Regions from separate parts of the Bacillus sp. JJ1127 genome, predicted to be linked through region 2. Evidence: riboswitches for the same ligand, from Rfam matches in the RefSeq annotation. Region 2 holds a riboswitch; the other holds the start of a gene.

Region 1 (9,622 bases), on a different contig from region 2:
TAATTACAACTCATAAGTTGAAGCTGAATAATAAATTTGTACAGTTTTTGAGCTGTTTGTATATATATATCCATTTTGGTTTTCCAACATATAAGTCGCGGCTATGAAGAACAAAAAGTGACCTGCGCTCATTCTCTCTCTTTGTTTTAACTTGGCGTGGGGCAGGAAGAGGATCTGACCGCTTCTATGCATGGCTGGATGCTCTTTCCCACCTAAAAAGAAAGGGTTTATGTTGGTTCTTCAATTTGTATTTATATATAATGGTTTCTTCTTTTATAACGCTTTTACAGGTATACATATTTCACAATAATGGTTGTTAATCATCTCACTCGTGTATCTTTCTAAAATCGGTTTGTTGTCAATTTGATAGCCATTGTTGTGTAAAGCTGGGAAAATTTCAGCCCATGCTTTTTGAATATCTTCCGCTGTATGTTTGATTGTGAAAATAGCATACTTTCCACTAGAAAGTTCCCCTTCGCAAATTGAATCATCAATTTGATAATCTTTTGAAATCACAATACAAGCATCATATCTACAATTTTCAGGAAGTGTTGTTTCAGGGTTATCTTGTGGAATTCCAAGTATTATTGCCGATTTAATAAGATCTTTCTCCTCAGCCCATTTCTTTAACTTTTCCATTGCTTGCATGTTAGCAGGACCATATGGACCAACTTGGCGTACATAGGCAATGCGATATTTTGGAAGAGTTTCGACTTTCATATTCATAGTTTCTCTTTCCTTTCTTTATTCATATTTGCTACACTTCGAATGCTATTATGATTTAAAAATATAATCAAATATATTTTTAAAATTGTTAATTTTCTTATTTAAGGAGTCCCGTCACATCGCCATCAACTTAAGAATTCAGAATTACCCCAAAACGAAAAAAAATGAGCTTAATTCACATGGACACCTATGAAAGGATGAAATTTTCGTTTTGGGGGCACTTCAAAATGGTAGCTTGATTGGCATGCGTGTCGGGCCTTAATTAAATTTTTAAAAAAATAGTTACATTAATTATAAAAGTCTATAAATATAATTGGACTTTTGGTATATTCAAACTGAAAGATGCATCTTGGTAAAGGCGAAATTAGTGAAAGCTAATGACACAAAGCTATAGGGACTAAGGTGTATTTCACTCACTATGTCAGCCAGTTGTCGAAAAATGTCAAAAGAATTGCGAATCTTACAAATTTTAGGGTCATTTCAGGTCCTAGAATTATTTTACATGAGGGGGGATAGACACAAAGGTAATCGTTTAAAAACAAAAAATAGGGGGGCTTATTTTGAAAAGAACTTTATCTTTAGTATTAACTATGTCACTTATTTCAGGGAGTTTTGTTACGATTCCTTATACAAAAGTTTCAGCTGAAACGGTGTCGTTGACTCAAACAACATTGAAACAAAAGACAGATCAGGCAATTGCAAATGGTAATTTTGAAGATCATTTGAGTTATCTTACAACATATTTAAATGAAAAGGTTGGGGAACTCACTGAAGCGAATTTGAAAAGTAAGCTTACAGACCCAGTATTTGCAGCAGCTTTGGCTCAGTGGCAATTCATATCACAAACAGGTGCTGCAGCAATGGATACATTCGCTAAAAAAGATGCTGCTCATCAGAGTTTTCTTAATTGGGTTATGAAAAATACAGGGGTAATGAGTACGTTTCTTGAAGGTGGCAGTCCAACTGCAAAGAATTCAGTAAATGCACTTGAGATATGGAATACAATCTGGAATACGGATGCAGATTCTCATGAAGGATTGTATTTAAAATTAGCGATAGCTACATCGTTAGCTCATGCTGAACCTATAAAATATTGGACAAATAATAAACCTATTGATCCATTAACGAGGTACCAATATTATAAAACAGCAGATCAAAATAATGAGTTACTTCCAGTCTTTAGAACATATGATGTTTGGCATTTAAGATTAGTAGTGAATACTTGGTCACCAGAAGAAGATTTAACTTGGGCAAGAAACATGATTAATACGGAGCATCCAGAACTTAAAAGTCAAGATAAGATCGGAACAAGTGCATATTTGATTCAGTATGTAACAAATAACAAAGATGGAGTTAGCATTCAAGCTGGGAATGATGCATTCTACGGTGTAGGTTGGAATCTTTCTTCCATTTACAGATTTGGCGGGGTATGCGGTAATATTTCGAAGTTTGGTGTACAAGTAAGTCAAGCCTTTGGTGTGGCCGCTATGCCTGTTACACAACCTGGGCATTGTGCACTCATATGGAATGACAAACCATCTTCTTGGCATTTAGGAAATGATATATCGGGATGGGGTGAATCGGGCCGTCATGATGTAACTGTTATTCCTTGGTCAGATAATAGCTTGGGAAATCAAGTATCTTACATCTTACTATTTGAAGATGCTGAACGTACCCCAGTAAAACTAGATAAATCAGAGCGATTACGCTGGTTAGCGAAAGTGATGAATTCAACAGATAAGAAAATTGCAATTTATAAAATAGCTACTAATCTTTTACCAACTAATGTTTTAGTATGGAAAGATTACGTTTCTCTTATGTTACAAAATCCAAATGTAACAGATGCTGAGTGGCAAGAATTAAACAGCAGTATCATTTCTTCTTTTGCTAATGAGCCAAGACCGATGATGGATCTTCTTACTCAAATTAGAAGCCATGTTCTGAACACAGATGATAGAGCAAAACTTCAACAGTATACGTTAAATATATTAAATGTATTTAACGCAATAACGGATGTAAATCAAAAGCAAGTAGCTAATAAAATTAAAGATCAAATGCCAAGTTTAGGATTAGGCCTGGCTACTTTTAGTTTTGATGGAGCAAATGCAGGAAAACTAATGGGAATTAAACCCGATACGGAATACAGTATTGATGGAGGAAAAACGTATAAAGCTACTACAAGCAATGATATGCTTCTGAGCAATGAAGAGATCTCAGCAATCAATTCAACGGATGGCATTTTAACAAGAGTGATCGGAACAGAGCAGCCTTTATTAATTCCAATTGGAAAAGCTGGTAAAGTTAATGTTTCTTCAAATGATGAGGAGAACTTAGTTTTTGGTCTAGACGATACGATGGAATTCAGTATAGACCAAGGTTCACATTGGACAAAATATAATCCAGTTGCTCCTAATTTACCGGATTTAACAGGAAATGTTACATTAACAGTTAGAAAATTTGCTGTTGGTTCAAATCCAGCAAGTGATGCTGTTAACTTAAAGTTTACTGATACTGCTGCAATAGGATTAATACCGCACAAAAACTTATCAGTTGCAGGTGTCTCAAGTCAGGAAGTTTCGGCTAATAATGGTGCTGCAAATGCAATCGATGGAAACGGTGCAACAATGTGGCATACGTTATGGAATGGCAGTGATAAGGCTCCATACATTACCATAAAGCTTAATGAAGTTACTAGCATATCACAATTAGCTTATGTTCCAAGACAAGACAGTAACTCTAATGGTAACATAACTAGTTATAATATATACACAAGTCTAGATGGAGTTAATTTTACAAAGGTTGCTACTGGAACTTGGGCAGATGATAAACTTACCAAGAATGCAAGTTTCAGTAAAGTAGATGCTCAGTATGTGAAGCTTGAAGTGGTATCAGGACACAGTGGATTTGCTTCAGCCTCAGAAATAAAATTATATAATTAGTAGTTGGAAGATGAATGGGATTGTAGCAAAAGTATTTTATACTTTCGCTACGGTCTCTTTTTTGTTCTGGTGCAAAAACTAGAGAATTCATGCAATGAATCTTCGAAACTTGGAAATACTAATACTTGAGGTAGCACCACATTGCTATCAACTTAAGAGTTGAAACAAACGGAACTTTCGTCCAGCCGGGATACGTTTGAAAATGGGATGGGCTATCTTACAAAACTGTCATCTTAACGTAAGGTTATTAGATAGTTCATATACTATTTCAATGTGATAATAAGGATATAAGAAATCATAATAATTTTTAAGAGGTGAAGCTCATGAAAGCAAATAATATCTTATCTTCTTTAAATTACTTTAGTATCTTCTTTGCACCATTTCTATTACCAATCATTATTTACTTTGTAGCAGAAGAAGAAGTAAAATATCATGCGAAAAAAGCATTATGGACACATCTAATTCCTTGCGTAACACTCATCATTGGTCTTGCTATATCTGGAGCAGTTGGATTTAGTACGTTAGGTGAAAATGCACTTGGAATTGCCGTAATCGGAACGTTTGTTATTGCTTTTATCTTAAGTATTTACTATTTCATTTGGAATATAGTAAAAGGTATTAAGGTGTTAAAAGAAGTTTAATGTATAAAGACTAACCTTATAGTTCTAAGAGGCTGTCTCAAAAGGTCGTTTTTTAACGACCTTTCGGGGCAGCCTCTTTCATCACTATTAATTATTTGTATATTGTACAAGACAAACACCTTGCATTCGTTTTAATAAACCTTCAGAAATCTTTCCGGTTTGCCGTTTTTCTTCACTCCTATCCATCATTAATTATGGTAATCTTATTATGAGGCGCTATCCAGGATAAATACAGCAGGCATTGGGGTACAGAGTATGTTGTTCTCCAGTGGATGTTAATGAGCACAAGAGCGAATTTGTTCTTGTACTGATTAACATTGGCTGTAAAACTAACCTAGGATAAGCAGTTAGCCAACCGGTTTTGGCTTAAAGACATGATAGGTATGGTGAAAGGAGAAGGAAAATGACAATGACTTTGAAGCTTAGCGATGCCCTCTACGGTGAATTTGAGATAGATGGTGTCCTGTTAGAACTTATTCGCAGCAATTCGGTGCAACGATTAAAAGGAATTTATCAAGGTGGTGCTAGCTATCTTGTAAATCCAAATTGGAACAACACACGGTACGACCATTCAATCGGCGCGATGATGCTTGTAAACAAACTCGGAGGCTCCTTGGAAGAGCAAGTGGCCGCTTTATTGCATGATGTTTCGCATACGGCATTTTCCCATGTTATTGATTATGTCCTTGGACATAAAGAAGAAAATTACCATGAAATGATTTATGAACAGATCGTTGCTCGATCGTCAATTCCTGACATTTTGGCGAAGGCTGGATTGGACTGGGAGGGTATCTTGCTTGATGAGAGCCAGTGGACTTTGCTGGAACAGCCAGCTCCGCGATTATGTGCGGATCGTGTTGATTATACATTGCGTGACCTATACGCTTATGGTCATATAACACTACAAGAGGCGCATTGTTTTTTGGACCAGCTTGTGGCTTTTGACGGACAAATAGTTTGCAGCGATCAATCAGCGGCGGAATGGTTTGTGAGCACATACTATAAAGAGGTCATTGGGCTTCTCATGGACCCGCTTAATATGTTTGGGAATGATCAGCTTGCAAAAACATTAAGACTTGCTTTGCAAAAAAATGTGCTGTCTATAGAAGATTTTCTGAAAGAAGATGAGGATGTAATTCGCTTGTTAAAGGACTCTGGTGATAGCAGCATTGCAGCTATGCTGCATACGCTTTGTAACAGCAAAGTAGAGAAAGGGACTCAATCTTGTTATGACGTTCATCAAACAACAAAACAGCGCCTGATCGATCCGCTTGTTATCGTCTCAAGTCAACTCGTTCCCGTATCTAACTTGTCGGCTAGTACCAAGACGTTGACGGAACAAGCAAAGCAAACGATAGAAAGAGGCGTATATATAAAAGTTTGCTCTCAGTCATGAGTGAATTAAATACTAGTTAATAACTTAAATAAGCACTTCACTGTTTAATCTAGGAAAAGTGAAGTGTTTATTTTTATTACTTGAGGATTTTTTTGTTGATATGTAAAGGTTTATCCTGTTTTCACTGTTGAATTAACAAGTGAAATTGCATACCAATTAATGAAATGACCACAACTATTGTCACTTCGTTATTTTGGTTGTCACTCGAGGTGTTAAAAAGTAAATGGAAGAATTAGGTAGTTTATGTTAAAATATAATGAGAAGCAAAATTGTCTTTGTTCTGCTAAAAAGCAGGATAGTTTAAGAGGGATTGTTGATTTGAGGATGATAAATTGAAAAATAATAAATCAAATAGGGCTTTAAGGGTTGGAACTAATATCATACTTATTTTATTAATCTTAGGTGCATTCCAAATGTTTTTTGATGAAAACTATACAAATGACCACTTTGGTTGGTTATTTTTGATGGCTTTTTGGATGGTTAGAAGTATTTATGGTTTTACCATAAGTTTAAAAGAAGGAAATAAGAAGTTAGCATTAATTGATTTGGTTTTAGCAATTTTTGCTTTTTATGTTTTATTTTCTCAGAGTATTAAATATTTCTTCTGAAAATAATTAATTCACTAACGGGGCTTTAATTGAATAAGCCTCATACAAAAGTAAAGCTCAGAGTTACATAGGGACTTTGAGTTTTCTTGCGTGTTATTTACTATGCAAATTAACATGTGAATTAATATGTTATTTAGCTCGTTATTTTAGATTTTCTCCACAATAACTGAACTACTTACTGCTAAGTTATTACACTTTTTGTTATAGAAAAACAAAAAAAGCCGACTTTCAAATTGGGAAACCGACTTTAAAATATCTTATGGAGCTATCGCATGCGTTAGTTATATAGGGAAATGCTCTAATTTGTTTAGTTGGATAGCCGTTACCTTATGCGATCCAGTATGTTCTTAACTACGATTTTGAAAAAGTTTCAGTTGTTTCATATAATCAATAGCCTTAGTTTTATTCTTTTGCTCAGAAACATATTTTGCCTCGTTTATAAATCTATAATAGTTATTAAATCTTTCATCTAAGAGAATGCCTTCAGAAATTGCTTTTTTAACCGCACAGTTAGGTTCGGTTGTATGAGTGCAGTTAGAGAATTTACATCCCATGGATAATTCTATTATATCTTCGAATCCATCTTCATAGTTTCCTACTGAATCTATTATTTCAGATACCTTCTTATTAGATTTCATTTTGTAACTCCCTTGGTTATTTTTTGAATATTCAATATTTTATCACAAAAACCAATTCTCCGTTAAGGCGAACTGCCCGTTAGTTGAATTAAGAGTGATTCAAAATTTTTATGTTAAGACACCATAAACTTTATCTTATTCAGCAAACACGCTTGATTGTTGAATAAAAAGTAACAGGATTTTATGCTTAACTCCTATTATTATGTATAATTGAATTATCTGACAGTTATTATTACATGCTCATGGAGACGGTATGATGAATGATAGAGATTCTACCAATTTTGTTTTACATGCAAAAAGTAACCAGTTTTATTGGGAGGGAAACGGCCAATTATCGATTAAAACATTTTCTAACGGAAAAGCACATTACAAGACGAGTAAAGGTTTTTTTGCTGTCGAAGAAAGTAGATATTTACTCCTTAATGAAGGGTCTTATACCATTTCAATTGATGAAAATAAGGAAGTAGAATCTTTTTGTATCTTTTTTAAGGATGGATTTGCAGAGGAAATTTTTCACTCACTAAGAGAATCAAACGATAAACTTCTTGGCGATCCTTTTAAGGATAAGAGTTGCATCGGATTCTTTGAAAAAACTTATGATACAAGTAAAACCTTGTTGTCTCAAATAACAAAATTTAAGGAAAACTTACCTATTCTTGAGAATGATCCAATTGGTTATGAAGAACAATTTCACAAGTTCATGCAAATTATACTAATGGAACATTTCAATACATGGAAAGAAGTCGAATCATTAAGTGCAATACGTAATTCTACAAGAGAAGAATTGTATAGAAGGATTAGTATCGCCCATGATTATATAAGATCTTATTATGATAAACCGATTAAATTGAATGAAATTGCCCAAATTGCTTGTTTGTCGCCCAATCATTTGTTACGAACATACTCACAAATATATGGAAAAACACCTCATCAGCATATATCTGAGTTTAGAATTCTAAAAGCGAAGAAGCTTTTAGCAAAATTAGATTTCAATATGACTGATATAACATTTGAGTTGGGATTACAAAACCCCGTATCTTTTAGCAAAATGTTTAAGCAGCATGTTGGGGTGTCTCCTATTGAATTTCGAAAAAAGGTGATTTTGGATAAGAAATACTAGGTGTAATCGTATATTCTTAGAATGAAATGATATTTGAAAGGGGAGGTTCTTAGTGGAAGCTACTTTGATTCAGAAAGTCGGACAAATTGGGGTACCAGTTAAAGATTTAAATAAAGCAATTAATTTTTATAAAGAAAAACTTGGGTTATCGCTTCTATTTCATACTGACAGCATGGCATTCTTTGAATGTAACGGGTTGCGTCTCTTTTTAAGTCTTCCAGAAAAAGAGGAATTTGCTCAATCTAGTTCAGTCATTTATTTTCAGGTTGAAAAAATGAAAGAGACTTATGGGGAACTATTAAGCAAGGGAATTGTTTTTATTGATGAACCACATATTGTAGCGAAAATGGGACAAACAGAAACATGGATGACATTCTTCAAAGATACAGAAGGGAATACCCATGCTTTAATGAGTGAAGTACAAGCTCAATAAAAAATGGAGGAAGAAAGATGAAGATAATAGAACTACCAATTGAATTTGAATTTAATGGACAAAAAAATTACATTTATCCAAGTTTAATTATATTGAATAATGAACTAACATTGGTCGATACAGGGTATACAAATTTTTTACCTTTAATTGAAAATGAAATTTTAAAAAATGGATATGAAGTGAAGGATTTAAAGAATATAATCATTACTCACTATGATGATGATCATATAGGTTCTTTATATGATTTCAAAGAAAAGTATCCTTGGATTAACATTATAGCTAGTGAAGTGGAATCAAAGTACATTAGTGGTGAAATGAAGTCAGAAAGATTGGTTCAAGCGGAAGAAATGCTAGGAAATATGTCAAATGAAGAAATCGAATTTGGTAAATGGTTCATACAGCAATTAAAGAATTTGAAGCATGTTTCAATTGATGAAAAGGTGCATGATGGTGATATGATTTTAGGTAACAAATGTAGAGTAGTAGCAACACCAGGGCATACTTCAGGACATATTTCATTATATTTTCCCAGTTTAAAAAGTGTAATCACAGGTGATGCAGCTGTTAATGAGAACCATGACTTGGTCATTGCGAATCCACATTTTTGTTTAAATGCTGAGGAAGCAGAACAGTCTTTAGAAAAGATTAAGAATCTGAAAGCTGAAACGTACTATTGTTATCATGGTGGGAAATTAACTTTATAAATGAAGTAAACGTGAAACTAAAGATTCCGAAGGGGTAATTGGTATGAAAATGGCAATAATTGCTGACATTCATGGAAATAAAGATGCCTTACAAGCTGTACTAACAGATATTAATAACCGAGGGATTCAGTCTATTTATAATTTAGGGGATAGCTTATATGGTCCTTTATTTCCATTGGAAACCTATGATCTTTTAATGAACCAAAATGTTCAAAGTATTAAAGGGAATTGCGAACGAATTTTATTAGAGCCTAATACGTCTAATTTAACAGTTCAATATGTACAGAATTTATTAAAGGATGAGCACAAAACGTGGATTTCTAATTTACCTAATTTCTTACAAACAGATGATTTCTATTTTTGTCACGGAACATCGACAAGTGATGAAATATATTTGTTAGAGGAAATGAACGCTAG
Region 2 (9,622 bases):
GTTACAGATGGAGAACGAACATTTATGATTCATAATGGTCATCAAATTTTAACGAAAGTTACAGGAACAGGTTGTTTATTAACTTCTGTAATGGGAGCATTCGCAGCCGTTGAACAAAATTATGTGAAAGCTGCAGTTGCTGCATTAACGTTTTATGGTGTAGCAGCGGAAATAGCAGCTGTTAAAACAGTAGAGCTAGGGCCAGGAAGCTTCCAAATTGAATTTTTGAATCAGCTAGCAAACACTACTGCAGATGATATTGAACAATATGGAAAGATACAAAAGGTGCAGTAAGAAGGTGGGAGGAAAAATGGCGCGTATTGAAATGCAACAAATGTCCAAGTTATTGCAAGTATATTTTATTATGGGGAGCAATAACTGCCAAAAGGATCCATTGCAAATAATGAAAGAAGCACTAGATGGTGGAACAACACTTTTTCAATTTCGTGAAAAGGGGGAAGGAGCGTTAACTGGAAACGAACGATTGCAGTTTGCAAAGCAGCTACAAGCGCTTTGTAAAGAATATGGTGTGCCTTTTATCGTAAATGATGATGTAGAACTAGCAATTGAATTAGATGCAGACGGCGTTCATGTCGGACAAGACGATGAAGGAATCACATCAGTTCGTGAAAAAATGGGAGATAAAATTGTTGGAGTATCTGCTCATACAATCGAAGAAGCACGTTTTGCAATTGCAAGTGGAGCGGATTATTTAGGAGTAGGGCCTATCTTCCCGACAAATACAAAAAAGGATACAAAAGCAGTTCAAGGGACGGAAGGACTAAGACATTTTAGAGAAGAGGGGATCAGGGTACCGATTGTTGGTATTGGTGGAATTACAATTGAAAATGCTTTTTCTGTTATCGAGGCAGGCGCAGATGGAGTTTCCGTTATTTCCGCAATTAGTTTAGCGGATTCGGCGTATGAAAGTACGAAGGAATTAGCTCAGCAAGTAAAAAAATAATTTATTTATTGAGACAGAATGAAAAAAGATCACGCAACATAGCAAGTGTTGTGTGATCTTTTTTAAAGATTTACTTTTGAATATTCAGTCTTATCGCAATGATCTAATGGTATAATTTAGAAAAAACAAGGGAGGAATCTTTGTGATAAAAATAAAATTTGTTGAGCTGCAAAATGAACTGTTCAAGTTGTTTGAAAAAAGGGATTTTGAGGCCATGCATAGACTTATTCATAAAGCGCAAAAGGATTTCCCTGAAAGGCTAGATAAAACGAGTTTTTGGAAGGCATGTGCTTATTCCCTCCAAGGTAAACAAGAGGAAGCTCTTGCTATTTTGAATGCAGCTTTAACAAAAGGAGTTTGGTGGAATCCATATACCTTAATGAGTGATCCAGACTTACATGAATTACAAAGCAGAGAAGAATTCAAACTGATTGTAAAGAAATGTGAAGCTATTTTAAATAATCATCAATTGAATTCTAGTTCTAAATTATTTGTGTATGGAAATGAAGATTCAAACACTGGAATATTTTCGTTACATTGGAGAGGTTCGAATGTAAATGATTTTGCACCGTATTGGTATGATGATGGGTTGCAGTATATTTTAGGATTTCCGCAGTCCTCACAAATATATGGAGTGAATTCTTATTGCTGGGATAAGCACGATATAGCTCTAAATGATATTTCTACAACATTTCGTGACTTTAAAGAGAAGTATAATATGGAACAAATAATAATTGCTGGTGCTTCTCAAGGAGGGAACTTAGCAATAGAGTTAAGTTTAAATGATAATCTGTTAGCTACTAAGGGATTCATTGCTGTTATACCAGCTATTCGAGACATAGAGTCTATAGAAAAGTTGATTCAGACAAAGCAGGTAGCTAATTTGAAAGGATGCATTATTACGGGGGATAAAGATCCATTTTATAAGAAGACAATTGAATTGATGTCTATATTTGAGAAGTATGATATCAAATGTAAACTAATTGTGAAAGAAGGATTAGGGCACCTTTTTCCAGATGATTTTACAAAATTGTTATCAGAAGCTGTTCAATATATAGTAGAACCAAACTAGATAATAACAAATACTTGAAAATGAATTGGGCTTGAGTTAGAAAATCGTATAAAACAAATCTTGTCGCTCAAACTAATATATATGAACATATATCGTTTCGGAGGCGAATGCATGATTTCTTTACAGGATATTATAGCTGCTTATGAGAAAATGAAAGGCATTGTACATATCACACCACTAGATTATTCAAGTACATTTAGCGAGCTAGCAAATAATGAAGTGTATTTAAAACTTGAAAATTTACAAAAGACGGGTTCTTTTAAAGTACGTGGCTCTTATAATAAGATGGTTTCTCTTGAAAAAGGAGAATTAGAAAATGGAGTTATTGCAGCATCAGCTGGAAATCATGCGCAAGGAGTCGCCTATTCTAGTAATATGCTGGGTATTCCCTGCACGATTGTAATGCCAAAAGGTGCACCACTAAGTAAGGTACTTGCGACAAAGAGATATGGTGCGCATGTGGAACTACAAGGGGATGTATTTGATGATGCTTTGGCATATGCGTTAGATTTGAAAGAAGAAACGGGTGCAAAATTTGTTCACCCGTTTGATGATGAAGCAGTGATTGCTGGTCAAGGTACAGTGGGATTAGAGATCATGCAGCAACTTGATGACGTCGAAGCTGTTATTTGTCCTGTTGGAGGCGGCGGCTTAATTGCAGGTGTTGCGATGGCGATTAAAGAGCAAAAACCGTCGGTGAAAATATATGGCGTACAAGCACTTGCTTGTCCAGGGATGAAGCAATCACTTCAAGAAAAGAAAGTGATAACAGTAGATGGTGCACCGACTATGGCTGATGGTATTGCAGTAAAAAGGCCAGGAGATTTAACATTTCAACTTGTACAACGTTATGTGGATGATATTTTTTGTGTAGATGAAATGGAAATTTCGAGAACGATGTTAATGCTACTTGAGCGCAATAAATTATTAGTAGAGGGATCGGGTGCTAGTTCATTGGCTGCTTTACTCTATCAAAAAATCCCAGTGAAAGAGAAGAAAATTGTTCCGGTTTTAAGTGGTGGCAACGTTGATGTAAACTTTATTGCACGTATCATTGAGCATGGCATGGTTGAAGCCGGACGCTTTGTTCATATTGCAACAATGATTAAAGATAAACCAGGATATTTGCAACATTTACTTGAAATCGTAACAAGCTTTGAAGCAAATGTATTGAATATACATTTAGAACGAATTGGAACAAAGGTGTTTCCAGGGTATGCGCAGATCCACTTGTCATTAGAGACGAAAGATAAAAATCATATTGAAGAAATATTAAGTGGAATAGAAAGGAAAGGGTATCACGTAGAGGTTATTGAATGAAAGTTTTAAACAAACGTTTGATTAAATGAAAAAAGCACAAACTTGAAAAAAAGTTTGTGCTTTTCGTTCATTAAAACATGATTGAAATGAGTAGCATTCCAATTCCAATGGAAGTAAATGTTGCGATAAGACCAGGAATCATAAAGCTATGATTTAATACATACTTACCGATATGTGTTGTTCCAGTACGATCAAAGTTAATCGCAGCAACAATGGTTCCGTAGTTTGGAATGAAGAAATAACCATTTACTGCAGGGAACATTGCAATGAGCAGTGCCGGTGAAATGCCAAGTGATAATCCAAGTGGCACGAGAGCACGTACTGTTGCTGCTTGGCTATATAGTAAGATTGATAAGATAAATAGTGCGATAGCGAATAGCCATGGTGCACTTGTTACTAAGTGTTGAATGGATCCTTGAATTATATTCAAGTTTCCGTTAAAGAATGTGTCTCCCATCCAAGCGATACCAAAAATGGCAACGACAGCTGTAGCTCCTGCTTTAAAGACATTACCAGATACAATACTTTCTACATTTGGTTTACAGAAGATAATAATAAGAGCAGCAATTGTTAACATGACCATTTCAATTGTGTTTGGCATGGAAAGTCGAACTAATTTTCCATCTATCATCCATCCTGGACGAAGTGCTTCGAATGAACCGAGAAGAACAACAAAAATAGTTGCGAATAAGAAGAGAATAACAGATAACTTGGCGCCCTTTGTACCTACAAACTCTTTCTTTTCTTCAAGTTTAGGAATCATGCCTTCCTTTAATCGTTTCAAGTATTCTGGATCTTCATTTAACTCTTTTCCCATTTTGCTAGCAACAAAAGCTGCTAACATACAAGCAATAAAAGTAGAAGGAATACTTACTTTTAAAATATCTAACAATGTAATTTTATAATCAGCTAGCATTGCTAAAAGAGCAACAGTTGCAGCCGAGATTGGACTTGCTGTAATTGCCTGTTGTGAAGCAATTACGGCGATTGACATCGGGCGTTCAGGTCTAATTCCTGATTCACGTGATACTTCTGCGATAACAGGAAGTACAGAATAGGCAACATGACCAGTTCCAGCGCACAGCGTAAATAAATAAGTTACAATAGGTGCGAAAAATGTGATACGCTTTGGATTTTTACGCAATGCTTTTTCTGCAAGGTGGACAAGATAATCCATTCCTCCTGCTGCTTGTAATGCACCAGCAGCTGTAATTACTGCTAAAATCATCAGCATAACGTCAATAGGAGGAGCTGTAGGTTGCAAGTGGAAGACAAATACGAGGATTGCCATACCGACTCCACCCATTACTCCTAGACCAACTCCGCCAAGGCGTGCGCCAATGAAAATGCAGAGCAGTAAAGTAAGAAATTGTAGCCAAAACATGATAAACTACCTCCGAAATTCATAGGATTAGATATTTTTGGATAATTTAATTTGTGTAAAAATCAATAAAGTGTCCAAATGAAACCTTTATTTATAAACCTTTTTTATTATATAACACATAAAAAGTAACATTCACTCTTTTTATAGAATTATTTTGATAAAACTTTTTATTTGAATTTTATATTTACATGTGCAAATAAGTGGACAATTTAATTTTTATGTTGTAACCTGTGAAAGAGAATATTTAATTCTCATAAAACTCCCATATCGTTCAACTCGTTCAGCGAGAAAGGCAAACTAATGGAAACATGAGGGCGCAAAACTATAGGAGCTAAGGTCAAAATAGACTAAGCTAGCCAGTTACCGGACGGATAGGGTTGGTCTTGACCAATGCTTTTTTACATTGGTCTTTTTTTTATGTACACACCCTTAAATGAGTAGTGTTATCATTTCTGGGTGTTATTTATATTTCTATATCTTATTATACGAAAAATAAAGGAGGTAATTTTGATGAAGAAATATTGGCACAAGTTATCGTTTTTACAGAAAAATGTATTATTAACCGTCCTTGTTATTTTAACCCTTGTTGCAAGTATGGGAGTACTCGGTTTTAATATGTTCCAAAACAACATGATGTCTTTATTTGAAAGACAATCTATTGAAACAGGGGATACTGTATTAAATGAGTTAGACAAGCAAATGATTGAAGATATTGCGAAGGACCCTGCAAGTCAAAGAGTGAAGAAAGAGAAGCTAACGGAGCAACTAGATGGGGTTACAAAAAAATTAAAAAGCGTGGGACAAGCATATGTAATGGGTCCAAAAACGAATGAAAAGGGTGAGCCGCAAATTGTTGGTTTAAGCACCAAGGTAGCAGAGTCCCTAAATGTGAAACCAGGAGATTATTTTGATATGCCTGATCGTTGGATGAACGCATACCATAAAGTAATGGATACGAAGAAGGCACAAATGACAGAAGTGTATAAAGATGATTTGGGTACATGGGTAACGATATTAGAACCAATTACTGATCAAGAAAAAAACATTATTGCAGTTGTTGCAGCTGATGTAGATGCTTCTATCGTTCCTAGTACAAAGCAAAAATTTATTATACAAGGCTTAATCTTTATTTCTATTTCATTAGTAATTGCTACTGTAATTCAATTTTTTATTGTCCGCAGTTCTTTAGCTCCGTTACAAGAGTTACGTGAAGGGTTACGTAAAGTAGGTGAGGGAGATTTAAGTATTCAATTACGAGAGCGACCAGATGATATTGGGATTATTAATACCTATTTCAATACTACAATTGAAAAATTTAAATCGATTATTGATAAAGTAAAGCAGACGGCAGAACAAGTTTCTTCTTCTTCACAAGAACTATCAGCAAGTACAGAGGAAAACAGCATGGCAGTTCAAGAGATTGCAAGCTCTATGGAAGGTTTAAATGAAGGAGCGCAGTCTCAAGAAGCTTCTGTACAAAAATGTTTACATATTGTACATGAGATGGGAAGTAAAATAGCAGAGATTACAGGTGCTGCTAAACAGGTTGCAAATGCGTCTGAAGGTATGGAGCATCATTCAGTAGAAGGAAATGAAGTCATTGATCAAATCATTAACCAAATGAACTTAATTCAAAGTGCAGTGCAAGATCTATCTTCTATTATTTATTCATTAGAAAATCGCTCAAAACAAATTAGCGACATTGTAACTGTTATCACAGGAATTTCGAATCAAACAAATTTACTTGCTTTAAACGCTTCTATTGAAGCATCTCGTGCTGGGGAAGCAGGGAGAGGATTTGCTGTTGTAGCAGACGAAGTACGTAAACTAGCAGAACAGACTGAGGCATCAGCTAAAGATATTGCTAAATTAATTGGAGAAACACAAGCAGAAACTGAAGAAGCTGTAGTTTCGATGCAAAAAGGTTCGAAAGAAGTAGAATCTGGGATTACACTTGTCCAGAGCAGTGGTGCCTTCTTCGAAAAAATCTCAAAATCGGCACAATCTGTTACGAATCAAGTTAAAGACGTTTCTAGTAATTCAAATGATATTTTCCAAAGCAGCCAAGGAATTGCTCAAGTTGTTGATGAATTGTCCCATATTGCTAAGACATATGCGAATAGTAGCAGCAATGTAGAAGAGAGTATGAAAGAGCAAGAAATGTCTGTTCAAGATATCGCGGAGTTAGCTACATCCTTAAGTTGGCTTGCTCAAGAATTACAAGAACTAATTGGTGAATTTAAAAGTTAATAGAATGTAAAAAAGGTGTGGTAAAAATCCACACCTTGTTCTTTTGTTTGTTCAATAAAATAAATCATGCTACAATGAAAACGAATTAAGAACCGGGGAGCCAATTGGCTGAGAGGATGTAAGAATACATCGACCCTCAACCTGATCTGGATAATGCCAGCGTAGGGAGTTACTTAAAGTGATGTAGCATATGTTATTTTATAATAACTTGCATACAAGGCTTTCCTACGTGATGGTAGGAAAGCCTTTTCTTTTTACAAACATATTTCGCAAGGGGGATTTTAGCATGTCACAACAGGTTACAATTTCATTTTCAGTAGTACCGCAAGCAAAAACGAAAGATTTATATGCAGTTGTTGATAAAGCGATTGAAGTCGTACAACAATCAGGCGTTCGCTATGAAGTAGGAGCGATGGAAACAACACTGGAAGGAGAATTAGACGTACTTCTTGATGTCATTAAACGTGCACAACAAGCTTGCGTCGATGCTGGTGCAGAGGAAGTTATTACTTCTATTAAAATCCATTATCGTCCAAGTACAGGTGTAACGATTGATGAAAAGGTATGGAAGTATCGTGATGAATATGAAAAACCAGAAGCGATCTAACATAACAATTACAACGATTTGGCTTATCCTTCTCATTGCTATATGGGAAGGATCGGTTTCAATATTTCAAATTGAATCGTGGATTTTACCGAAGCCTTCTGCTATTGTACAGGAACTGATTGGAATGAAGGATTTATTGCTGCCAAATACGCTGCAAACATTGCAAGAGGTTATCATCGGGTTATTTTTTGCGATTCTGCTTGGAACGAGTATTGCTATTATTATGGATGTTATTCCGCTCTTTCGCATTTTAATTAATCCGTTGCTTGTTATTTCACAAACGATTCCGATCGTGGTGCTCGCACCTTTATTTATTATTTGGTTCGGATACGGCATGTTACCAAAGGTGATGGTTGTTATTCTTGTTTGCTTCTTTCCGATTGCCCTTAGCATCGTAGAAGGTTTTCAAACGGTAGATAAAAACATGCTCAAGTTATTACAAACAATGCGTGCAACAAAGTGGCAAATCTATCAAAAGGTAAAATTCCCTGCCGTGCTTCCGTATTTTTTCTCGGGATTAAAAATTGCTGTCACATATAGTGTGATGGGGGCGATTATTGGGGAGTGGCTTGGAGCAAGTGAAGGATTAGGAGTTATGCTCACAAGAGCGACAAAATCCTTTTTAACTGCTCGTGTCTTCGGTATCGCAGCTATTATCGTCATGGTGACATTGCTCTTGTATTTTATCGTAGAGTTTATGGCAAGAATAACAGCACCATGGATATACAGAAAGGAAGACAGAAAATGAAAAAAGGCTTAAAAGTTATGCTAGCTGCACTACTCGCAGTAGGTGTCGTTGGTTGTAATCCGGCGAAGAAAGAAGAAAGTACAGATAAAGGGAAGAAAGTAACAGTTGTTTTAGACTGGTTCCCAAATACAAACCATACTGGTTTATATGTAGCAAAGACGAAAGATTATTATAAGAAGCAAGGTTTAGATGTAGAAATTATTCAACCGGGTGATAATGTATCAGCAGAGCAAATGATTGCTTCAGGAAAAGCAGATTTTGGTGTGAGTTATCAAGAAAATGTAACATCTGCACGTGTTGAGGGAATTCCAGTTGTTTCGATTGGAGCAATTATTCAACATAACACATCTGCATTTGCATCTTTGAAAAAAGATAATATTACTTCACCGAAAGATTTTGAAGGCAAGCGTTATGGAGGCTGGGGAGCACCAGCGGAAGAAGCAACATTAAAAACAATTATGGATAAACATCAAGCGGACTTTAGTAAAGTAAACAAAATTGTGCTTGGACAAACAGATTTCTTTAAATCGATTGGTCGTGACGCAGATTTTGAATGGATTTACTATGGATGGGATGGCATCGAAGCGAAGCGCCAAGGAAAAGAATTAAATACAATTATGGTAAAAGATTTAGATCCAGCACTAGATTTTTATAGCCCTGTTATTATTACAAGTGAAAAGCATGCGAAACAAGATAAAGATTTTGTGAAAAAATTTATGAGTGCCACAGCGGAAGGATATAATTTTGCGATTAAGGATCCGAAAGCAGCTGCTGATATTTTAATCAAAAACGTACCAGATATTAATAAAGATTTAGTGCAAGAGAGCCAAAAGTGGTTAAGTACAAAATATCAGGATGATGCAAAAGCATGGGGAGTACAAAAGGAAGAAGTTTGGACAAATTACATGAATTTCTTATATGATAACAAAGTTATTAAAAAGAAAATTGATGTAAAAGATGCCTTTACAAATGAATTCCTTCCAAGTGAAAAATGAGCGGATTACAAATAAAAGATGTTGTGAAGGCGTTCGATGGGAAAAATGTGTTAGAGAAGATTAGTGCTTCGATACACGAGGGTGAATTTGTTTCATTTGTAGGGCCAAGTGGTTGCGGAAAAAGTACGTTATTAAATATGATTGCGAGTGTCGAAGAGACGACTAGTGGAGAGGTAATGTATAATGACGAACTTGTCCAAAAACAAGATATCGTGAGTTATATGCCGCAACAAGATTTACTGCTTCCGTGGCGTTCAGCTTTGCAAAATATTGTGCTTCCAT

The links. Region 2 has a riboswitch for cyclic di-GMP ahead of V7183_RS20435 (methyl-accepting chemotaxis protein). Riboswitches for the same ligand answer to the same signal wherever they lie in the genome.
Region 1: another riboswitch for cyclic di-GMP. It lies ahead of V7183_RS17805 (discoidin domain-containing protein); the one in region 2 lies ahead of V7183_RS20435 (methyl-accepting chemotaxis protein).

Annotation. Positions count from the first base shown of each region.
Region 1 is NZ_JBALQK010000181.1:10,242-19,863, reverse strand. Features, by position in the region: gene V7183_RS17810 (AraC family transcriptional regulator) at 274-726, opposite strand; cyclic di-GMP riboswitch class I at 1,074-1,163, shown strand; gene V7183_RS17805 (discoidin domain-containing protein) at 1,287-3,665, shown strand; gene V7183_RS17800 (DUF4870 domain-containing protein) at 3,989-4,306, shown strand; gene V7183_RS17795 (HD domain-containing protein) at 4,710-5,702, shown strand; gene V7183_RS17790 (hypothetical protein) at 6,035-6,310, shown strand; gene V7183_RS17785 (hypothetical protein) at 6,658-6,948, opposite strand; gene V7183_RS17780 (helix-turn-helix domain-containing protein) at 7,205-8,068, shown strand; gene V7183_RS17775 (VOC family protein) at 8,121-8,501, shown strand; gene V7183_RS17770 (MBL fold metallo-hydrolase) at 8,519-9,205, shown strand; gene V7183_RS17765 (metallophosphoesterase family protein) at 9,249-9,622, shown strand, end outside.
Region 2 is NZ_JBALQK010000228.1:859-10,480, reverse strand. Features, by position in the region: gene thiM (hydroxyethylthiazole kinase) at 1-294, shown strand, start outside; gene thiE (thiamine phosphate synthase) at 311-964, shown strand; gene V7183_RS20450 (TPR end-of-group domain-containing protein) at 1,107-2,036, shown strand; gene ilvA (threonine ammonia-lyase) at 2,148-3,356, shown strand; gene V7183_RS20440 (anaerobic C4-dicarboxylate transporter family protein) at 3,427-4,740, opposite strand; cyclic di-GMP riboswitch class I at 5,022-5,108, shown strand; gene V7183_RS20435 (methyl-accepting chemotaxis protein) at 5,251-6,990, shown strand; TPP riboswitch at 7,074-7,175, shown strand; gene V7183_RS20430 (MTH1187 family thiamine-binding protein) at 7,277-7,597, shown strand; gene V7183_RS20425 (ABC transporter permease) at 7,569-8,345, shown strand; gene V7183_RS20420 (ABC transporter substrate-binding protein) at 8,342-9,340, shown strand; gene V7183_RS20415 (ABC transporter ATP-binding protein) at 9,337-9,622, shown strand, end outside.